Regions from separate parts of the Bradyrhizobium sp. BR 1433 genome, predicted to be linked through region 1. Evidence: predicted binding sites of a transcription regulator. Region 1 holds the regulator's gene; each other region holds the start of a gene.
What was found. The regulator PhoB, encoded in region 1, activates phosphate uptake and scavenging genes when phosphate is short. The targets are predictions, from matches to a motif close to TGTCATNNANCTGTCAT.
Positions count from the first base shown of each region.

Region 1 (3,876 bases):
ATTGTAGCGTTTGGCCTGTCGGGTACGACATCTCGTGCGGCGGTACTGGACCCTCTAAGTAGCCTTTGTGTCTCGCGTAAACGTTCGGGCGCAACACCGTGCCCGGCGAGGGCTAAGGGATTCTGGCCGCAGGGATATTTGTCCAGATTGGCTCGCAGCGCCGCTCCAATGCTTGGCCGGCGCTACGCGAAGGGAAGAATGCGATGACTGTATTGACCTGGTCCGACGATCGCGTCGAGCAGCTGAAGAAGCTCTGGGAGTCCGGCCTGTCGGCCAGCCAGATCGCGGCGGAACTTGGCAATGTGACGCGAAACGCCGTGATCGGCAAAGTGCATCGGCTCGGCCTCTCCGGCCGCGCCAAGGCACCCTCCACGGCCGCGCCGCGGCAGCGCAAGGCCCGCCCCGCCCAGCACATGATGCGGGTGGCGCGCCCGGTCTCGCGCGGCAACACCGCGCTGGCGCACGCCTTCGAGGCCGAGATGGAGCCCGATCCGATCTCCTACGACAATGTGGTGCCGATGAGCCAGCGGCTGTCGCTGCTCGAGCTCAACGAGGCCACCTGTCACTGGCCGGTCGGCGATCCCTCGAGCCCGGAATTCTTCTTCTGCGGCGGCAAAGCGCTCGGCGGCCTGCCCTATTGCGCGCATCACTCGCGCGTCGCCTACCAGCCCGCCGCTGATCGCCGCCGGCCGTCGGCGAAACCGCAGATCAAGTGAGCACTCGGGAAAACGACGGAAGACCTCAAAAACAAATCCCCGCGAAAGCGGGGATTTTTTTGTGGCCTCCACCGTCATTGCGAGGAGCGTTAGCGACGAAGCAATCCATCGTTCCGCGTTTGCGGTGAAATGGATTGCTTCGCTACGCTCGCAATGACGACGCTGGATGGGCCGGGGCTAAGCCAACGCCCGTTACGGCTGCGGCTCGGCCTTGGCAAAGCGGTCGTCGAGCGCGTAGCCGGCGCCGCGCACGGTGCGGATCGGATCCTGCTCGCGGCCCGGATTGAGCAGCTTGCGCAGGCGGCCGATATGCACGTCGACGGTGCGCTCGTCGATGTAGATGTCGCGGCCCCAGACGCTGTCGAGCAGTTGCTCGCGGCTGAACACGCGGCCGGGATGCTCGAGGAAGAATTCGAGCAGGCGATACTCGGTCGGCCCGAGATCGATGGGACGGCCCGAGCGCGCCACGCGGCGCTTCTCGCGGTCGAGCTCGATGTCGCCATAGGTCAGCACGGTCGCAAGCCGCTCCGGGCTGGCCCGGCGCAAGAGGCCTTTCACCCGCGCCAGCAACTCCGGCACCGAGAACGGCTTGACGATGTAATCGTCGGCGCCGGTGGCAAGCCCGCGCACGCGCTCGCTTTCCTCGCCGCGCGCGGTCAGCATGATGATCGGAAGCTGCTTGGTCTCGGGCCGCGCCCGCAGGCGGCGGCACAACTCGATGCCGGACAGGCCCGGCAACATCCAGTCGAGCACCACGAGGTCGGGAACGCGCTCCTTCAGCCTTGTATCCGCATCGTCGCCGCGCCCCACCGTCTCGACATCGTAGCCTTCCGCATCGAGATTGTAGCGCAACAGCGTCGTCAGCGCTTCCTCGTCTTCGACTACCAGAATGCGTGCGCTCATCGGTCTAAGTTCTTTCTCTGTGGTGATCCGTTGCCCAGACGCAAACCGAAACGCTTACTTCCTCGAGCATAGTCCCCGCGGAAACGAGTTGTCGCGAGGATCATCCAGTTTCGCTCTTGCCGGTTCCGCGCTTGCCGATCATGCCTCAGTTGCCCGGCACCGTGGTGGCAAAAGTGGTCATGTCGCCCTTCGGGCGCTTGTCGGTGATCTGCTGGCCCTCGATCATGTAGAACACGGTCTCGGCGATATTGGTGGCGTGATCGCCGATCCGCTCGATGTTCTTGGCGCAGAACATCAGATGGATGCAGAACGAGATGTTGCGCGGATCTTCCATCATGTAGGTGAGCAGTTCGCGGAACAGCGAGGTGCAGATCGCATCGACCTCCTCGTCGCCCTTCCAGACGTTCATCGCCGCCGGCAGGTCGTGCGCGGCATAGGCGTCGAGCACCGACTTGACCTGCGACAGCACGAGGTCGGTCATGTGCTCGAGGCCGCGGATCAGCTTCAGCGGCTGGAAATCGCTCTCCAACGCCGCGACGCGCTTGCCCATGTTCTTGGCGAGGTCGCCGATCCGCTCGAGGTCGGTGGCGACGCGCATCGCGCTAACGATCTCACGCAGGTCGATCGCCATCGGCTGGCGGCGGGCGATCGTCAGCACCGCGCGCTCTTCGATGTTGCGCTGCAGATTGTCGATCTCGATGTCGGCGGCGACCACGCGCTTGCCGAGCGCGACGTCGCGACGGATCAGCGCGTCGACCGACTCGGTAATCATCCGTTCGACCAGGCCGCCCATCTCGGCGACCAGGCGGGTCAACTCCTGCAGGTCGCTGTCGAATGCCTTGGCGGTATGTTCAGAAGCCATCGCTTGTCTCCCTCAACCATGATCCCGGGGATCATGGTATCGTGTCGTGAATTTTAGCATGACCTGATCGGAAAACCGGTTTCCACTTTTCCGGATCATGCGCCGGTCAACCGAACCGGCCGGTGATGTAGTCCTGGGTGCGCCGATCGCTCGGTGAGGTGAAGATCTTGTTGGTGTCGTCGAACTCGATCAGCTCGCCGAGATACATGAAGGCGGTCTTGTCGGAGACGCGCGCCGCCTGCTGCATGTTATGGGTGACGATCGCGATCGTGTAGTCCTCGGAGAGCTCCTGGATCAGCTCCTCGACCTTGGCGGTCGAGATCGGGTCGAGCGCCGAGCACGGCTCGTCGAACAGGATCACCTCGGGGCGCACCGCCACGGTGCGCGCGATGCACAGGCGCTGCTGCTGGCCGCCGGAGAGCGACAGGCCGGAGGCGTTCAGCTTGTCCTTGACCTCGTTCCAAAGCGCGCCGCCGCGCAACGCCTTCTCGACCCGGTCGTCCATCTCGGACTTCGAGATCTTCTCGTAGAGGCGGATGCCGAAGGCGATGTTCTCGTAGATCGTCATCGGGAACGGCGTCGGCTTCTGGAACACCATGCCGACGCGCGCGCGCAACAAGTTGAGGTCGAGCTTGGGGTCGAGAATGTTGGTCTGGTCCAGCATCAGCTGGCCGACCGCGCGCTGGCCCGGATACAGGTCATACATCCGGTTGAAGATGCGCAGCAGGGTCGACTTGCCGCAGCCGGACGGGCCGATGAACGCCGTGACGCGGTTGGTGCCGAGCGTCAGGTTGATGTTCTTCAGCGCGTGGTGCTCGCCGTAATAGAAGTTGAGATTGCGCACCGTGACTTTCGGCGGCGCTTCCGGCAGCGGAACCTGCGGAACGTGGCCTGCGGCAGTCGTGGAGACGGAAAGCTCGGTCATTTTGCGGCCCTTTCGGCACCAAGGATACGCGCGCCGATATTCAACGCGAGCACGGTGAATGTGATGAGCAGCGCACCGCTCCACGCCAGCTCCTTCCAGTAGGCGTAGGGGCTCTGCACGAAGTTGTTGATGGTCACCGGCAGGTTGGCCATCGTCTTGGTCAGATCCAGGCTGAAGAACTGGTTCGACAGCGCGGTGAACAGCAGCGGCGCGGTCTCGCCGGCGACGCGGGCGGTCGCCAGCAGCACGCCGGTGATCAGACCCGATCGCGCAGCACGATAAGCGATCCGCTTGATCACCAGCGAACGCGGCAGGCCGAGCGCGGAGGCGGCCTCGCGCAGCGGATTGGGCACCAAGAGCAGCATGTCCTCGGTGGTGCGCAGCACGACCGGGATCACGATCACCGCGAGCGCGAGGCTGCCTGCGATCGCCGAGAAGCCGCGCATCGGCACCACCACCGCACCATAGAT
Region 1 is NZ_JBPUGG010000001.1:4,269,719-4,273,594, forward strand. Features, by position in the region: gene ACSKB9_RS20820 (GcrA family cell cycle regulator) at 204-716, shown strand; gene phoB (phosphate regulon transcriptional regulator PhoB) at 909-1,619, opposite strand; gene phoU (phosphate signaling complex protein PhoU) at 1,765-2,481, opposite strand; gene pstB (phosphate ABC transporter ATP-binding protein PstB) at 2,588-3,406, opposite strand; gene pstA (phosphate ABC transporter permease PstA) at 3,403-3,876, opposite strand, start outside.

Region 2 (3,876 bases), 620 kb from region 1:
GTGAGGGACAACCTTCGGCGTCCGGCGCCGGATAATTCGGGAAGCCGGCTTTCTCGTAGACGCCGACGCGCTCGCGCAGCGGCACGTTGGGTGTCGCCGCCATGTCGTCATTGATGGTGCCGACCAGGCTGTTCGGATGGTTGTGATCGGCCACGACCAGGATCAGCGTGTCGTCGTTGCGCGCTTTCGCCCAGTCCTTTGCGAGCCGCACCGCATTGTCGAGCATGATGGTGTCGTAGACCGCGCGCTCCATGTCGAGCAGATGGGCGTATTTGTCGATCAGGCCGGACTCGACCATCAGGAAGAAACCGGCCTCGTGTTTCGACAACACTGTGAGCGCGGCCTGGACCTGCTCGGTCAGGTCCGGCTGTGCGGGGAATTTCTTGACGCCGCCTCCCTTCAGGAACTTGCGGTCGAGCGCGCCGTCCATGTTGCCGGCGGCGAACAGGCCGAGCAATTGGTGGGTATCAGGTTTGGCCGCGAGCGTGGCGAGTTCGCTTGCGGTGGTTGCGACCGGATAGCCGGCATCGCGGAAGCGCGCGAGATAATCGACATTATCCTTGCGTTTCGATCCGGACGTGGATTGCGGCAGGAAGTTCGCGGAGCCGCCGCCCATCAGCACGTCGGGCTTCGCGTCGAAATATTGCGCGACGATCGCGTCATAGGCGGCGCGGCGGCGGGTATGCGCAACGATCGCCGCCGGGGTCGCATCCTCGACCTCGGTGTTGGTCACGATACCGATGGCGAGGCCCGCCCGGCGCTTGGCGAGGCTCGCGATTGTCTCGACCCTGGGATCGTCGAGCTGATCGGGCGTGCGATCGGCATAGACACCGAGCGCATTGACCGCGGCCTTGTGGCCGGTGGCGTAAGCGCTCGCGGCATTCGCCGAATCGGTGATGATCGAGTCCGAGCCCGCCGTCGCGACCAACGCCATATGCGGCATGTCGTCGATCGCGAGCTTGCCGCGGCTCTTGCCCTCCGCGATTCCCTTGGAGAGGATTCGTGCGGCGACGCGATGCGACGGCGACATCCCGTCGCCGATGAACAGGATCACGTTCCTGGCCTTGCGCGGCCCGGTGTCGTAGACGGTCCAGGTCACGGTCCGGCTCTGCGTGCCGTCGCTGACTTCGACAGCGACCTGCCCGGGCTTGGCGAGCGAGACATCGCGCAGCAACAGCGCCGACTGCTCCCGGCCGGCCTCGCGCGCGGTGAATGTGCCGCCCTGGCCGAACACCGCGGCATAGTCCGCGCCGTTCAGCGTGACCTTGAGCTTTGCTTGATCGACCACCCCCGGAAGCTCGACCTTGAAGTCGAATTTGGCGCCGACGAGGATATCGGCGCGATCGATCGGATAGATCGTCTGGGCGAACGCCGGCGCTGCCGACAACGCCAGCGTGACGGCCATACCGGCCACTGACCTGATCATGATCGATGCTCCGCCCTCGCGCATCATGCGCATCGGGCGAAGGCTAGTGGCGGCAGATGACGGCGCAATGAGGCGCGCCGGGGCGTATTGCCGCAAGGACCAGCGCGATTTCAGCGCGCCATCTGCTGCGGATCGTAGAAGAAGCGCTCTTCGACGAGCTCCTCGCCGCGCCAGGTCTGCCAGGCGACCTCCTCCATGCTGCGGACCTTGCCGTCCTTGCCGGTGAATTCGAAGCGCCAGCAGATCGCCGAATGATCGCCGTCGAGCAGGAGCGGCCCGAGCCGCGTGGTCTTGACGCCGGCGACCGCGGCCAGCACCGCCGCCTCGCGCGCCGCCAGCGCCTCGCGGCCGACCCGCCACTCGCCGTCATTCTCCTGGGTGCGGGCATCGACTGAATAGAAGTTCCTGATCGCGCCGACATGGTCGTTGGACTCGACCGTGTCGGCGAAGGCTTGCAACGTCCTAAGCGAGGGCATCGGGCATTCTCCATTTACCGACTTATAGTCGGTATTTATCGACTGGTAGTCGGTAAGTCAATTGGCTTGCGTCTGGAACTGGGCTAGAGATGCGCCATGGCAACCCAGGCCGAACGGCGCGAGAAAACCAGAGCCGCCATCGTCAAGGCGGCGCGGCGCATTTTTGGCGAGCGCGGCTTCGCCGCTGCGACGATGGACGACATCGCCGCCGGCGCGCGTGTCGCCAAGGGCGCGGTCTATCATCACTTCGCGACCAAGGAGGCGGTGTTCGAGGCGGTGTTCGAGCAGGTGTCGATCGACCTCGTCGCCGATCTCGACCGCATCTCGCGCACCGAGAACGATCCGCTGGCGGCGATGGCGGCGGGCACGCAGGGCTATTTCGCGGCGTGCTCGAAAGGCCCGACCGGCCAGATCATCTTGCGCGACGGCCCCGCCGTGCTGGGCTGGGAACGCTGGCGCGAGATCGACGCGAAACATTTCGGCGGCAAGTTCCCGCGCGCGCTGGCGGCCGCGATGGAGGCCGGCGTGATCGCCAAGCAGCCGATCGAGCCGCTGGCGCGGCTGCTGCTCGGCGCGGTGACGGAAGCCGCGGTCGCGGTCTCCGCGGGGCCGGACATCGGCAAGACCGGCACCGATTACGCGCGCGCCTTCCGCTCGCTGCTCGATGCGCTGAGGGTGAAGTAGGCAAAGACTCCCTGCCCACGTCGTCCCGGCGAAGGCCGGGACCCGTTATCACCGGGTATCGTTGTCGAAGCGCGCTGTGGCCCCAGCGTTTCGCAACAATTGAAGGTCGTGGTTATGGGTCCCGGCCTTCGCCGGGACGACAGCGAATTTGCGGCGCGACTTGCCGCCTCAGTCCTTGTCGTTCTCGAGCTGGAAGATCTGCGAGCCTTCGCCGCTCGAGATGAGGCCAGTCTTGTTGTACAGGCCGAGCTTGGCGCGGGTGTCAGCAATGTCGAGGTTGCGCATCGTCAGCTGGCCGATGCGGTCGGCCGGCGTGAAGGCGGCGTCCTCGACCTTCTCCATGCTGAGCCGGTCCGGCGCGTAGGTCAGGTTCGGGCTCTCGGTGTTTGATATCGAGTAGTCGTTGCCGCGGCGCAGCTCGAGCGTCACCTCGCCGGTGACGGCCCGCGCCACCCAGCGCTGCGCGGTCTCGCGCAGCATCAAGGCCTGCGAATCGAACCAGCGGCCCTGATAGAGCAAGCGGCCGAGCCGCATGCCGCTGATGCGGTACTGCTCGATGGTATCCTCATTGTGGATGCCGGTGACGAGACGCTCATAGGCGATGTGCAGCAGCGCCATGCCGGGCGCCTCGTAGATGCCGCGGCTCTTGGCTTCGATGATGCGGTTCTCGATCTGGTCGCTCATGCCGAGGCCGTGGCGGCCGCCGATCGCATTGGCTTCGAGGAACAGCGCGACCGGATCGGCAAACGTCTTGCCGTTCAGCGCGACCGGCTGGCCCTCCTCGAACCGCACCACGACCTTCTCGGCCTTGACGTCGCAATCGGCGCGCCAGAACGGCACGCCCATGATCGGGTTGACGATGGTGATGCCGCTCGCAAGGCTCTCGAGATCCTTGGCCTCATGCGTCGCGCCGAGCAGATTGCTGTCGGTCGAATACGCCTTCTCCGCGCTCATCTTGTAGGCGAAGCCTTGCGCGGTCATGAAGGCCGACATCTCGGCGCGGCCGCCGAGCTCGTCGATGAACTGCTGGTCGAGCCAGGGCTTGTAAATGCGCAGGCTCGGGTTGGTCAGCAGGCCGTAGCGATAGAAGCGCTCGATGTCGTTGCCCTTAAAGGTCGAGCCGTCGCCCCAGATGTTGACGCCGTCCTCCTGCATCGCCGCGACCAGCATGGTGCCGGTTACCGCGCGGCCGAGCGGCGTGGTGTTGAAATAGGTGATGCCGCCGGTCGAGATGTGGAACGCGCCGGACTGGATCGCGGCGATGCCCTCATGGACCAGCTGGGTGCGGCA
Region 2 is NZ_JBPUGG010000001.1:4,894,006-4,897,881, forward strand. Features, by position in the region: gene ACSKB9_RS23600 (alkaline phosphatase) at 1-1,426, opposite strand, end outside; gene ACSKB9_RS23605 (hypothetical protein) at 1,537-1,902, opposite strand; gene ACSKB9_RS23610 (TetR/AcrR family transcriptional regulator) at 1,999-2,586, shown strand; gene argG (argininosuccinate synthase) at 2,755-3,876, opposite strand, start outside.
Region 2: a site for PhoB is predicted at 1,483-1,499, ahead of ACSKB9_RS23600 (alkaline phosphatase). Genes of this name have one in related genera too.

Region 3 (3,876 bases), 880 kb from region 1:
TCGGACGGGCGCCGTCGATCGCGGCGGCCTCGATCACGCTCTTCGGAATGCTCTGCAGCCCGGCGAGGAAGAACAGGAAATTGTAGGAGATCTGCTTCCATGCCGCGGCGAGGATGATCAGGGCCGCCGCCTGGTCGCCGTCGAGCAGCGGATTCCAGTCGATGCCCATGGCGCGCAGATAGCGCGACAGCACGCCGAGCGAGGGGTGCAGCATGAACACCCAGAGCACGCCGACCACCGGCGGCGCCACCGCATAGGGCCAGATCAGCAGCGTGCGATACAGCGTCGAGCCGCGCAGAGGCCTGTCAGCCATGACCGCGAGCAGCAGCGCGAAGGACAGCGAGGAGACCGCGATCGCGAACGAGAACACGAAGGTGCGGACGATCGCCGCGAAATAGGCCGGCTCCTTGAACAGATCGAGATAGTTCTCGAACCAGACGAAAGTGGTCGAAAGGCCGAAGGCGTCCTGCAGCAGGAAGGATTGGATCACCGCCTGCACGGCCGGCCAGTAGAAAAAGATCAGGACGATCGCCAGTTGCGGGGCAACCAGCGCGTAAGGCAACAGCTTTGATTGGAAAATCGCTTGCTTTTGCATGGGCTCGGAAGAAAGGGCAGGCCGCGGGTGCGGCCTGCCGGTTGATGACCCTAAAGCGCGATGAGATGAGGTTGGATCGTCATCGCGCTTTAGCTTGTCGTCTGGGCATGATCTTTTCGGAAAACCGCTTCGCACTTTTCCGGATCATGCCCGAAGGCATCATGTCAGCGGACGGCGGTCTTTTCAAACTGCCGCAGCATCTGGTTGCCGCGTTCGACGGCGGCGTCCAGCGCCTGTTTGGCGGTCTTCTTGCCGGCCAGCGCCTGCTCGATCTCCTCCGACCACATGTCGCGCAGCTGCACCATGTTGCCGAGGCGCAGGCCGCGGGAATTCGCGGTCGGCTCCTTGTTGGTGAGCTCGAGCAGCGGGGTCTCGAGATAGGGCTGGTCCTTGTAGAAGCCCTCTTCCTTGGCCTTGGCGTAGGCCGCCTTGGTGATCGGCAGATAGCCCGAGGCCTTGTGGATCCAGATTTGGCGGTCGGTGTCCGAGAGGAAGGTCAGGAACTTGGCCACGCCCTTGTATTCCTCGGCCGACTTGCCGCCCATCACCCAGAGCGAGGCGCCGCCGATGATCGAGTTCTGCGGCGCGCCCTTGACGTCGGGATAATACGGCATCGGCGCCGCGGTGAAGTTGAACTTGGCCTGCGCCTTGACGTTGCCGAAGAAGGCCGACGAGGTCAGGTAGATCGGACACTCGCCCGAGGTGAAGCGGCCCTCGCCGGTGTTGGTGCGGCCGGCATAGTCGTAGGTCTTGTCCTTCTGCAGCTCGACGAGGTTCTCGAGATGCTTGACCTGCAGCGGACCGTTGAACTCGAGCACGGTGTCGAAGCCGTCGAGGCCGTTGGCCTTGCTGGCGAGCGGCACGTTGTGCCAGGCCGAGAGCTGCTCGAGATTGACCCAGGTCACCCAGGAGCCGGAGAAGCCGCAGGTGGCGTAGCCGGCCGCCTTCAGCTTCTTGGCGTCGTCGAACACTTGCGGCCAGGTCTTCGGAATCTCCGCGATGTTGGCCTTCTTCAGCGCATCGAGATTGATCCACATCACCGTCGACGACGAATTGAAGGGGAACGACAGCATCTCGCCCTTGGAGGTCGAGTAGTAGCCGGTGATCGCGGGCAAATAGACGCCCGGATCGAACTTCTCGCCGGCGTCGGCCATCAGCTTGTAGACCGGTTTGACGGCGCCGGTGGCGGCCATCATCGTCGCGGTGCCGACCTCGAACACCTGCATGATATGCGGCGCGTTGCCGGCGCGGAACGCGGCGATGCCGGCGTTCATGGTGTCGGCGTAGCCGCCCTTGTAGGTCGGGATCACCTTGTAGTCGGATTGCGAGGTGTTGAAGTCGTTGGCCAGCTTGACGATGACGTCGTTGTTGGCGCCGGTCATCGCGTGCCACCACTGGATCTCGGTCACCGCGAACGCGGGCGACGCGAATGCAAGCGCGGCAGCGGCTGCCGCGGCAGCGCCTAGTCGTCGAAAGAACATCAAAACCCCTCCCAATTGGAACGTCGTCTTTCGTTGCGCGCGTTATCAGCGCCGGATGACGTTCGAATGACCGTATAAACGAAAGTCATGGTAGGGGGAAGCCGAAGCGAAGGGAAGCGGTAAAAAAGGCGAAGACCGCAGCCGCATCCGTGCGGTGCAACGCCGGCCGCGACGCTGCACCGCAGTGTTGATGCGTCGGCCGGTTCGACGGGCCGACGCATCAGCTTTGTCCTGACGCGAACTGATCTCCATCCCGCAATCACGTGCGGAACAGGCTCAAAACGCCTTTAGCGCTTGCGCTGGGGACCGCAGACCACGCCCTTTTCAACCAGGCCGTTGATCTCGTCCTTCGAGTAGCCGAATTCGCCGAGCACTTCCGCGGCGTGCTGGCTGAACTTCGGCGGCGTGCGGCGCAGGTTCGGCTTGGTGCGTTCGAGGCGGATCGGCGAGGCGACGCCCTTGTACCAATCCTTCTCGATGATGTCGCCGCGATGAATGGTGTGCGGGTTGGTCAGCGCCTGGTCGATCTTCTGCACCGGGCCCGCCGGCAGGCCGGCGGCGAGCAGCCGGTTGCACAGCGGCTCGGCCTCGTGCTGGCTGAACACCGCAGCCAGCTCGACGCGGAGCGCATCGCGGTTGGCGATGCGGTCCTTGTTGCGGGCAAAGCGCGGATCAGTGCCGAGCTCGGGCTTGCCAATCTCCTTGGCGAGCTTGCGGAAGGTTCCGTCATTGCCGACGCCGATGAAGATGTTGTCGGTCTTGGTCGGGAAGATCGCGTAAGGAACGAGGTTGGGATGCTCGTTGCCGGTGAGCGACGGCGGCTTGCCGTGCATGAAGTAATTCGCGGTGTGCGGATGCATGATCGCGAGCCCGGTCTCGTACAGCGTCGTCTCGATGAACTGGCCGAGCCCCGACCGCTGCCGCTCCGACAGCGCCATCAGGATGCCGATCGTGGCGTAGAGCCCGGTGGTGATGTCGACCAGCGGCACGCCGATCCGCATCGGGCCGCTCTCCGGCGAGCCGGTCGCCGCGATCATGCCGGTCATCGCCTGGATGATCGCGTCATAGCCGGGATTGCCGCCGCGCGGGCCGTCGGCGCCGAAGCCGGAGATCCGGCAATGCACGAGGCGCGGAAATTTCGCGCGCAGCACGTCGTTGCCGATGCCCCATTTGTCGAGCGTGCCCGGCTTGAAATTCTCGATCAGCACGTCGGCGGTCTCGAGCATCTTGATCAGCACCGCACGCCCGCCCTCGGAAGCGAGGTCGAGGCCGATCGAGCGCTTGTTGCGGTTGATGCCGACGAAATAGGCCGCGTCTTCTTCGTGGAAGGGAGGACCCCAGTCCCGCACCTCGTCGCCGGCGGGCGGCTCGACCTTGATCACGTCGGCGCCGTGGTCGGCGAGAATCTGGGTGCGATACGGACCGCCGAGCACGCGCGTCAGATCGATCACGCGCAGGCCGGTCATCGCGCCCGTAGCCGCTGGGGTATTCATGGAAGCAACCTTCGCTCAGTTGGGATCAGATAACGAGGGTCCCAGAGCTAACGGTCTTCAGCCGGGGCAGCAATGCTTCCGTCGGCGCAGGCCCATGCAGCAGGCGGCGCATGCGTTCGCCAAGCGAACCAGCCGCTGAAAGAGCAATGGTCCGCCACGTGTTGCGGCGGACCATTGCGTGATGTGGAATTAGACGACGCTCAGCTTGACGTCGACATTGCCGCGGGTCGCGTTGGAATAGGGGCGCACATGGTGGGCCTTCTCGACCAGCGCTTCGGCATCGTTGCGCGCAAGGCCGGGCAGCGAC
Region 3 is NZ_JBPUGG010000001.1:5,147,772-5,151,647, forward strand. Features, by position in the region: gene ugpA (sn-glycerol-3-phosphate ABC transporter permease UgpA) at 1-595, opposite strand, end outside; gene ugpB (sn-glycerol-3-phosphate ABC transporter substrate-binding protein UgpB) at 760-2,076, opposite strand; gene ACSKB9_RS24875 (CaiB/BaiF CoA transferase family protein) at 2,364-3,569, opposite strand; gene ACSKB9_RS24880 (organic hydroperoxide resistance protein) at 3,759-3,876, opposite strand, start outside.
Region 3: a site for PhoB is predicted at 2,132-2,148, ahead of ugpB (sn-glycerol-3-phosphate ABC transporter substrate-binding protein UgpB). Genes of this name have one in related genera too.

Region 4 (3,876 bases), 3.1 Mb from region 1:
TGGTGATCGGTGAACAGCGGCGGCAGACCGTCCCGGGTGGGCTGCGACGTATGGCAGCCGCCGCAATTGGCCTTGTCCGGATCGTTGAACAATTGCAGGCCGCGCAGCTCGCTCTCGTTCAATCGCGCCTTGCCCTCCAGCCAGTAGTCGAACTTGCTCGGTGTAGGGATGGAAGCTCGGCTCCTCCACCTGATAGCGCGCGACGGCAAACATCGCCTCCGCGACCAGCAGCCGCGTACTGTCGAAGACACCGGCGCCGAACAGCTCGGCGAAGCGCGGCGCGTAGCTCGCCTGGCGCAGCTTCTGCGCCACGATTTCGATGCTGCCGCCGTCCATCTCGTTGGGATCGAGCAGCGGGAATATCGCCTGGTCCTGCAGCGTATCGGCGCGGCCGTCCCAGAACAGTCCGCCCTGCGGCACGATGTAGACCGCCGAGGCGGCAGTGCCGGTCGCGACCTTCTTGGCGCGCGGAGCCTGCTGGCCGAGCGCGGCCAGTTGCGCGAAGTCGACGACATTGTCGTCTTCGTCCTTTTCCGGCCCGATGCTGAAATTCGGCTGCCGCTCGAGATAGGTCAGGCCCGGCACGGCGCGTGTCCCTTGCCGGGATTGCGCGGGCCCGCCGAGCATCACCGGCCCATCATTGGGTGGCCCATAGGCGTGGTCCGGACTGTGACAGGACGCGCATGACAATGCGCCCGACGAGGACAGCGACGCGTCGAAAAAAATCTTCTGGCCGAGCTGCGCCATGGCGGACAGCGGAGCAACAGGCGGACGCCTGAGCTGCACCGGGTTCGGATTGGTCCCCGGAAGTCCCTGCGTCTCGACGGCCGCAACGGCGCCGGCCATGCACAGCAGGCCGGCGCCGAGAAGCCACAAGGTGCGGCCATTCATATCAGATCCAGTGTCGTTAAGCGTTTTCGCGCGAACTGGAGACCAGTTCGCGCGAGCAGAACGCGTCAGGGCAGAGCTTCGGTTCTGATTGGATCAGAACCGAAGGGCGTTAGTGGTGATGGTGATCGTCCGGCGCGCTGACGATGACGGTGCCGGCGGTCGGATCGAGAAACAGCGTGTCCTGCCGGTACTCGTGGTCCTGGCCGTGGCCGCGCTCGAAGTCGAACATGTCGGCGATCGATTCGACGTTGTCGTCGAACGAGCCGCCGCCGAGACGCTGGCCGTGCAGCCAGTTGTCCTCGATGAAGCGAACGACGGAGGCCTGCGAGATGCGGGTGTGGCTGACGTAATTCCGCTTGGCGAAGGGCGAGATCACCAGGAACGGGACACGCGTACCGGGACCGCAGCGGCCGTTTACCGGCTGGCCGTTGAGGCCGTTCGGCGGCGTCTGCCTGCCGATACCGCGACCGCACTGGCCGGGACCGTTGACCTGGTCGGCGGTGGGATCATACGAGGCGCTGATCGGTGCAAGGTACTGGTGGTCGTACCAGCCGTCGGAGTCGTCATAGGTGACGATGACGGCGGTCTCGCCCCACTCCTTCTGCTTCTGCAGGAAGTTGATCAGCTCGACATTGCCGGCCTGCTCATCGAGCGGATCGGAGTTGCCAGGATGACCGTCCTGATAGGCCGGCATCTTGATGTAGGAGACGGCCGGGAAGTTGCCGGCCTTCACCGAAGCATAGAAGTCCTCGAGATCGTAGGCATGATTGGCCGGATCGAGCGTCTTGCTGCCGGGCATATAGGAGTGTCCGACCGCATTCACCGAGCTCGGCCGCGCATGGGTCGGGTTCGCGGTCGACTTGTAGTACTGGAACCAGGCGTGGTGCGGGATGTAGTCCACGACGGTGCCGTTGACGTTGCTCGAGAACGTGCTGCGGCCGCAGTTGGTGGTGCCGTTGCTGTTCTTGAGCGTCAGGTCGAAGCCGCCCATGAAGCTGCCCCAGCTAATCTGCTCGGCATTGAGCAGGTCGCCGATGTTCTTGCTGGTCATCAGGACCTGGCTGGTCGTGCTCGAGCAGGCATCGTAGGCAGGGTCGGTATCACCGATCAGCGTCAGGCCGCCCTGGCCGTCGGCGATCGACGATGACGAGCCGACGATGTTCTGCGCGCCGTTGGTCTGACCGGAGATCACCTCGAGCGCGCCGGGCGTCGACGGACCAAAGGTGTCGGTCCAGCTGTTGTCGCTCATCGCGAAGTTCTGGGCATAATTCCAGAACGCGGTGACGGTGTTGCCGTCGAAATAGCCCATCACCTGCCCGTTGGTGCCGAACGCGCCGACGCCGCCGGCGGTGCCGCGACCGGTGAATTTCGGAAACAGGTCTTCCTTGCCGTTGTCGACTGCCTGCTGCTCGGGCGTGTAGGCGTGGTTCTGCGACTTGGTGTTGGCCTGGGTGCGGTCGAGGCGGAACGGATTGGTTGCGCCGGTGCCGTTGGCCGGGTTGTTGTTCGGGTTGTTGGTCAACAGATTGGCGCTGGCGAGGTTGTTGACCTTCGGCGTATGCGGCTTCGCCGTGAACGGAATCGAGCCGCTCGGGTTGGTCGCAACCGGGTAGGTTGCGAAGTAGTGATCGAACGAGCGGTTCTCGTTGAAGATGACGACGAGATGCTTGATCGGCGTTTGGGTGTGGATGTCGTGCGGATGATGATCGTGGCCGCTATTGCCCTTGTTGTCGTCCTGAGCGGCGGCGCTGCACATCACCGCAGCGGCAGCAACCAGACAAACTCCGACCGTCGAAAGAAATTTGGCTTTCACCGTAGTGCCCCTTTTTATTTTTAAGGATTTATGACGTCGACCTGCGACAAGTTATCCACCACCGATGACAGCGCTGTGTCGGTCGAATGAATGCGACGAACGATGATGCGCGCTCATGTCCGCATCGGTTGCAGATATCGGGGGACCAATCTTTGCGCGCATGGCAGACGTTACTCCTCACGCGAGCGGCTATCCGTGGACGCGGCTTCGGTCACGAGACTTGGAATTGAAAGGATCGCGTTGGAGATGACTGCAGCAGTCAGCAATCATGCGAACAGGTTGTGCACCGCCGGCTGTCGCGGCTTGCTCACGCCCGAAAAAAATCCGCGCTTTCCGGGGGTGTGTCCCGAAAAGCGCGGATGCTTGGTCTGGTGGCGGGTGAAGGCCGCGATTCAACTCGGCGTGAAGCCTACCCCTTCATTCCCGTGATCGAAGCACTGAATTCCCGTGATCGAAGCACTGACCGCGCGCGGATCGCGCTGCGGCCAGCGGCCGCTCTCGACCTGCGCCAGGAATTCGCCGACGATCCGGTTGTATTCGTCGGGCTCCTCGATGTTGATGGCGTGGCCGCAGTTCGGCATCACCGCGAGCGCGGCCGACGGGATGCTCTGCTTCATCAGGATGCCCGGCAGCAGGCAAGGCCAATCCTCGTCGCCGGTGATGATCAGCGTCGGCACCTTGATCCGCTTCATCTCGTCGACCAGCGTGTAGAGCGAAGGGCGCTCCTTCTGTACGCCCTGCTGGGTGTTGGCCGATCCCACCGCCGAATGCTCGGCCAGCATGGCCTTGAACTCGGCATGGCCGCGCGGGTCCTTGTTCTCGTACTGCACGCGGGTCGGCCCGTAGGCGTAGCGCTCGGCGAAGGTCGGCATGCCCTCCTTGCGGATCATGCCCGCGATCACGTCGGCCTCGGCGCGAAACGTCTCGCGCTTATCGAGCTCGGCGCCGTAGCCGCAGCCACCGATGCATAGCGACAGCGCCCGATCAGGGTGACGTAATCCGAAATGCAGCGTCGCAAAGCCGCCCATCGACAGACCGACGATATGCGCCTTCGGCGCGCCGATATGATCGAGCACCGCCAGGATATCGTCGGCGGCGCGCGCCTGCGAATAGGACGAGACCTGCTCCGGCACATCCGACGGCGGAAAGCCGCGCGCATTGTAGGCGATGGT
Region 4 is NZ_JBPUGG010000001.1:1,205,848-1,209,723, forward strand. Features, by position in the region: gene ACSKB9_RS06135 (cytochrome c peroxidase) at 1-891, opposite strand, end outside; gene ACSKB9_RS06140 (phospholipase C) at 1,001-2,647, opposite strand; gene ACSKB9_RS06145 (alpha/beta fold hydrolase) at 3,097-3,876, opposite strand, start outside.
Region 4: a site for PhoB is predicted at 2,724-2,740, ahead of ACSKB9_RS06140 (phospholipase C). Genes of this name have one in related genera too.